Regions from separate parts of the Psychrobacillus sp. FSL K6-1464 genome, predicted to be linked through region 1. Evidence: riboswitches for the same ligand, from Rfam matches in the RefSeq annotation. Region 1 holds a riboswitch; the other holds the start of a gene.
The links. Region 1 has a riboswitch for preQ1 ahead of queF (preQ(1) synthase). Riboswitches for the same ligand answer to the same signal wherever they lie in the genome.
Positions count from the first base shown of each region.

Region 2: it holds a riboswitch for preQ1, as region 1 does, so the genes downstream of both, MKX39_RS15050 (QueT transporter family protein) here and queF (preQ(1) synthase) in region 1, are expected to answer to the same signal.

Region 1 covers NZ_JBBOOP010000001.1:292,432-295,810, forward strand. The annotation lists gene MKX39_RS01480 (DEAD/DEAH box helicase) at 1-393, opposite strand, end outside; gene MKX39_RS01485 ((deoxy)nucleoside triphosphate pyrophosphohydrolase) at 427-825, opposite strand; PreQ1 riboswitch class I at 1,437-1,483, shown strand; gene queF (preQ(1) synthase) at 1,614-2,114, shown strand; gene queC (7-cyano-7-deazaguanine synthase QueC) at 2,257-2,928, shown strand; gene MKX39_RS01500 (VUT family protein) at 2,925-3,379, shown strand, end outside.
Region 2 covers NZ_JBBOOP010000001.1:2,949,789-2,953,167, reverse strand. The annotation lists gene MKX39_RS15060 (ABC transporter permease) at 1-298, shown strand, start outside; gene MKX39_RS15055 (glycine betaine ABC transporter substrate-binding protein) at 303-1,196, shown strand; gene MKX39_RS15050 (QueT transporter family protein) at 1,238-1,720, opposite strand; PreQ1 riboswitch class I at 1,728-1,772, opposite strand; gene MKX39_RS15045 (MBL fold metallo-hydrolase) at 1,887-3,089, shown strand; gene MKX39_RS15040 (DUF3006 domain-containing protein) at 3,076-3,321, shown strand.

The sequences.
Region 1 (3,379 bases):
ATAATAGTCTTTATGTTCGAATATATAACCTTTAGAGTGGAAGCCTTTCACGCCAGTCAGACGGACTTCGACATTGTCTAGTTTTAATAATTCTTTAAACATTTTAGGTTGATTGAAATTTAAAAAAGTAGATGTCATAATGCGGCCTTTGATCCCTTTTAGCTGCAAGTCTAATAGCATAGTTTTTAAAGTTGCTAAACCACCCTCAGTAATAAAAGCTACGGAAAAAGTGAAGGTTTGGCACGTTTTCATCTCTTGAAGAAGTGTGGATAAAACATTTTCATGTGCTTTATTTGATAGCAGCTTAGGCTTAAACTGTCCTGAAACGGGATTACTTTTATCAATAAAGCCTTTATGTAAGGAATTTTTCATTTTGCGAATTAGTTGATCCAACTTGACCACTTCTTTTCATTCAAATTTTCCAAATTACATACTTTCATTCGCTATTTTTTCAACTGCTGGAATATCAGCAGCAGCAAAGTTCAGTGTATGTAAATTTTCCCGAGTAACCCATCTTGTGTCGGCATGCTCCGTTGCAATTGGAGTACCATTTAATAATTTCGCTTTATAAGTTTCGAGTCTGACGATAAATTTTTCATATTCATAAGTCGTATCTTCTACTTTTTGACCAACCACAATTGTACAATTAAATTCTTCTGTAATTTCTCGTTGTAAAGCCTGCTCGGGTGTTTCTTCAGCTTCAATCTTACCACCCGGGAACTCCCAAAGATCGGGAAGTGACATAATGGGACTTCTTAACGCACAAAATATTTCGCTTTTCTCATTTTCAATAATTGCCCCAACTACATGGACTAATTTTTTCATTATGTATCACCCTAATTTCAGTTTATACCTATATCATAGCTGATTTTAAAGTAATGATCAGCAAGAAACTTTAAATGATTGGAATTTACTGATTGTTATATATCTAACTGTGGTTTCTATATGGGTACTAATAGAGGGGGAACATTTATGAAATGAATGGGGTGGTATTTAAAGCTGATTGGAGAAAATGTTAAGTGGATATAGTATGGAGAGATATACGGTGAAGGCAATGGAGAATTTATCGGACTAGTCGAGAATACATATAACAAAAAGTAGATACTCCACATAGTAGAGGTATCTACTTTTCTATGTTTCTGAGTCTCTTTGATAATCTAAATCTCTCCTAGGCTAAGATAGTTTGTAATATAAGCTTTAATAGCTCTTCTGTTGTTTCAGGTAATTGTTCGGGTAAGCTTAATGGATGTTTCATCTCTGTTCCTCCTTTAATCTCGTATTCTATTATCAATATAGGCAATCTAGTTCAAATTTATGCATGATATTATAAAAAAGTTTTGAATCTCTTAATTGGAGATTTGGATATTCATTTGACTAGAATTCCTATTTGACGTCTTGGTCAATATTCTATATTATGATTGCATACCCGTACTTGACCGGGAGAGGTTCATAGCTTATACCCTCTATAAAAAACTATGGATACATGACTATTCGCCATGTCCATATAATTTGGACGTGGCTTTTTTGTTTTTATCCTTTTGTTTGTATAGATTGGTCTGTGAAGCCTCTTTTGAAAGTGTTGGGAAACATTTTTTATAGGAGGTTTTTTTATTATGTCTGGAAGAAGTCATGATGAAGGTTTGAAGGATTTAACACTGTTAGGGAACCAAGGTACAAAATATTCATTTGATTATGCACCTGAGGTATTGGAGTCGGTAGATAATTTACATTCTACTCGGGATTATTTTGTGAAGTTTAACTGCCCAGAATTCACAAGTTTGTGCCCAATTACCAATCAGCCGGATTTTGCAACGATGTACATCTCGTATATACCGGATAAAAAAATTGTAGAAAGTAAATCGTTAAAATTATATTTATTTAGTTTCAGGAATCACGGGGATTTCCATGAGGACTGTGTGAACATCATCATGAACGATTTAATCGAATTGCTAGATCCAAGATATATCGAAGTATGGGGTAAATTCACTCCACGTGGAGGTATTTCTATTGATCCCTGGTGTAATTATGGAAGACCTGGAACGAAATATGTAGAAATAGCAGATTTTCGTTTGATGAACCATGATTTATATCCAGAGAAAATTGATAATCGTTAATGGAATAATCATATGTAAGGCAGAAGTGCTAAAATCCTGAAACTAGGGGCTAGGCGCTAGAGATAGACAATCTAAAAAATTCAGAAGATGACAGCATTCTTCCTTATGGTGCTGTTTTGTCGATATAAGGGAGTTTAAACGGGTGAAGCAGGAAAAGGCAATTATTGTGTTTAGTGGAGGACAGGATAGCACGACCTGTCTGTTTTGGGCAAAAGAACGTTTTAAAGAGATTGAGGCAGTGACTTTTGATTATGGGCAAAGACATAGTCTTGAAATCGAATGTGCAAAGGAAATAGCTAAGGAGCTTGGTGTAAAGCATCACATTCTGGATATGTCGCTTTTAAATCAGTTGGCACCGAATGCTTTGACACGAGATGACATAAAGGTAGAGGACGGGGAAGATGGGGGATTGCCGTCGACTTTTGTACCTGGTCGAAATCTGCTCTTTTTATCTTTTGCTGGGGTCTTAGCGAGCCAGGTAGGTGCAAAGCATATCGTAACTGGAGTGTGTGAAACTGATTTTAGTGGCTATCCAGATTGTCGTGATATTTTCGTGAAATCCTTAAACGTCACATTAAATCTTTCTATGGATACTACTTTTGTGATCGATACACCACTCATGTGGTTGGACAAGGCACAAACATGGGAACTTGCAGATCAGCTTGGAGCGCTCGAATTTGTTAGAGAGAAAACGTTGACTTGTTATAACGGTGTAATAGCAGATGGCTGTGGGGAATGCCCAGCATGTAAGCTGAGAAATAAAGGATTAGAAGATTATTTAACTTCTAAATCTATTGAAGGAGTAACATTATGAGAATTTTATTTTATTTAGTATCGATTGTGATTGCTAATGTCGTAACAGCAGCTTTTGCACCTTTACAGTTCGGGATGTTTATCGTCCCTATGGGAACATTGTTCGTCGGTGCTACCTTCATTTTTAGAGATCTTGTACAAAACAAATATGGTAGAGCAAAGACGTACTTATTCATTTTCATAGCTTTAGCATTATCAGCATTAGTGTCATTTATGTTGGGAGATACATTATTAATTGTATTTGCATCGGCAATTTCATTTGTTGTTGCTGAAACAGCAGATACAGAGATATATACAAGATTGAAACTACCAATGGCTTGGCGTGTATTCTATAGTGGGATTGTTGGTGGATTCCTGGATTCAGTCATTTTTGTCATAATAGGCTTGAGTCCTCTGGGAGCAAATATTCTTCCATGGGAAGCCGTGCCAGCCGCTATTGTAGGGCAAATTAT
Region 2 (3,379 bases), 2.7 Mb from region 1:
AGGAATGGGTATGACGAAAGGTCAGTTGCTCTGGCAAATTGAATTTCCGCTTGCTTTGCCATTTATAATGGCGGGTATTCGAACGGCTACAGTTCTAACTGTAGGTATTGCTACCTTGGCAACATTTGTTGGAGCAGGTGGGTTGGGAGACGTAATTTACCGTGGATTGCAATCATACAATAATTCGCTCGTATTAGCAGGGGCATTACCAGTTGCATTACTAGCAATTCTGTTTGATCTGCTATTGAAATGGATTGAGAAAAAAGCTACACCAAAAGGAATGAAAACTGGAGGATGAAGAGATGAAAAAGATAATAGGATTAGTAGGAATTGCAGGAGTGATGCTTTTAAGTGCTTGTTCGAATTCAGATGAAGCATTAGTAATTAGTGGGAAGCCGTGGACGGAACAATTTATACTCCCACAAATTTTAGGCCAATATATTGAGGAAAAAACAGATATTGATGTGGAATATAAGGAAGGTCTAGGAGAAGTGGCAATTATGACTCCCGCTTTGGAAAAAGGTGATATTGATCTTTATGTTGAGTACACTGGCACAGGTTTAAAGGATGTTTTAAAAGAAGAATCTGAAGTAGGAGAAAGCTCAGATAGTGTATTAGAAAAAGTAAGGAAAGGCTATGAGGAAAAGTTTGAGGCTACTTGGTTAAGTCCACTTGGATTTGAAAATACGTATACACTAGCTTATACAAAAGATAATGAGTACAATGCAGAAACTTACTCTGAATTGGTAGAAGCTTCTAAAACTGGTGGTATGGTATTTGGGGCCCCTCATGCATTTTATGAAAGAAAAGGAGACGGCTTTGATGATTTAATAAATACATATCCATTTGTATTTTCTGAAACGCAAAGTCTAGATCCTAATGTTATGTATGAAGCATTGAAAAACGGAGACGTCGATGTTATACCTGCCTTTACGACTGATGGACGTATCGAACGATTTGACTTGCAAACGACAACGGATGATTTAGGATTTTTCCCTAAATATGATGCAGCTCCTGTCGTACGTATGGATGCTTTAGAAAAGTTTCCAGAGCTTGAGGACGTGCTAAACGAGTTAGCGGGTAAAATATCCGAAGAGGATATGTTGAAGATGAATGCGAGAGTTGACATTGATGGAGATAAACCCGAAGATGTAGCACACGACTTTTTAGTGGAAAAAGGATTAATAGAAAAATAAAAAACACCCGGTTCTAGTTTTCTAGAATCGGGTGAAGTTATTTAGATTAGCGTCTTAAAATTCAATCGTTTATCTAAAGCGATAATAATCGGAATACCGACAGCTAATACGGTGAACTCACCAGCTGCAACGGTTAACCATGTATAGAAGAATGGGAAATCTAGCGCAAGCATTAGTTCAAATGCGATAATACACATGGTAAATGTAAAGAGCACTGTATTAATAACCATGCGTGCTATGTTTCCTTTTACATATTTAGTCGCCAAAATCGTTAGCGATAACGTAATGATGGAATGTGCTACTCCAAATGTTAGGTCATAAGCGGCCATTGGAGAGAACATATTTGTTATAAATACTCCTAATACAATACCAAAAAAGTATTTTTTATTAAATACGATTAAGTGATTGAACATCTCCGCAATACGAAACTGTACTGCACCAAATGCAAAAGGAGCCACTAGTAGAGATACCGCGACATAAAGAGCGGCAATAACACCAGTTACTGCTATAGTCTTTGTTTTCATTATTCATTTCTCCTTAGTTTTTTTCCGTGGGAGGTTCTCGAACCACGTTAGTTTTCACAAACAGTTATTCTATGCGAATAGCTATCAACTGTCAAGGAAATCTTTAATATATGAATCTTAGTGTCCTATGGTAGAATCATGCAAAGTACGAAAAGGAAGGTTTTATATGAGAAAGATCACATTTTTAGTAAGTCTATGTATAGCCATTTTGCTTAGTGGCTGTACATTAAATCAGCAACCAGATAAAACAATACAAGCATCACAAGTGCCAGTGGAACCTGGAGACAAAATGAAGGTTCATTTTATAAATGTAGGGCAAGGGGATTCAATATTAGTACAATCGCCAAACGGAAAAAATTTGTTAGTAGATGGGGGGACAAAAGATGCTGGAAAAGATGTAGTAAATTATCTACGAAAACACGGGGTTGAGAAGCTCGATTATGTTGTGGCAACCCATCCAGATGCCGATCATATCGGAGGCCTACATTCCGTGTTGAATTCTATATCTATAAAAAATTTCGTGGACTCTGGAAAAACACATACATCTCAAACGTATGAGGAAATGTTACAGCTTATATTAGACAAAAATATACCATTCATCGTGCCAAAAACTGGCGATACAATTCCTCTAGATGAGGAGTTAGATATCTCTGTCATACATATGGGAGACGAATCAGCTGATAATAATGAAGCATCTATAGTATTAAAATTATCTTACGGAGAAACTTCCTTTTTATTGATGGGAGATGCAGATATCAGGGTAGAGAAAGACATACTAGAAGAGACGAATGTTAAAGCAACCGTTTTGAAAGCAGGACATCATGGTTCGGACACTAGTAGCTCGCAAGATTTTATAGAAGCAGTAAATCCAGAGGTTACCATTTTAAGTTATGGAAAAGATAATTCCTATGGTCATCCAAATGCAGAGGTGAAGTCAAGACTGGAGCGGATAAGTTCACAATTATATGCCACAGCAATAGTTGGTAATATAGTAGTGGAAACAGATGGAGTAGATTATAACGTAATAACAAATGGTAATGTTGGGCCAACTGAAATTGCTAATACGGAAGCCATAGGTATTAATATTTCTAGTAAAGACCTTAGAGGCGAAATAGTAGGAATTACCAACTCCGGTGAGTCAGCTGTTAATTTAGAAGAATGGCATTTAGTTTCCGTAGCTGGTAATCAAACATTTAATTTTCCGAACATTAGCTTGCAAGCAGGGAAAACAATATACGTCACAAGTGGACCCAAAGCAAAAGAGGGCGCTGGCTATTTGAAATGGACTACTACGCAAATGTGGAGAAATGATGGGGATGCAGCTATATTATTAAATAACAAAGGAGAGATTGTGAGTGAATTCGAATAAATATACGCTCGATCGTTTTGAAGGAGATTATGCAGTTTTTTTAAAAACTCCAAATGAAACAGAAATCCTTCAAATTCTCTGTTCTGATATAAAAGTTAAACTAAAACAAGGGGACATAGTGAACATTTCATCAATAGAAGATAAGTATGAAATCGAACCTCTTGTGGAAGAAACAACTAATCAGAAGGAAAAGGTTCGTCGATTACTGGAACAGCTAAAAGAAAGAAGCTGACTGGAGTTTGACAATATTATAATTGACTTGCTGTAGTTTAAGATCAAAGAGTTGCTTC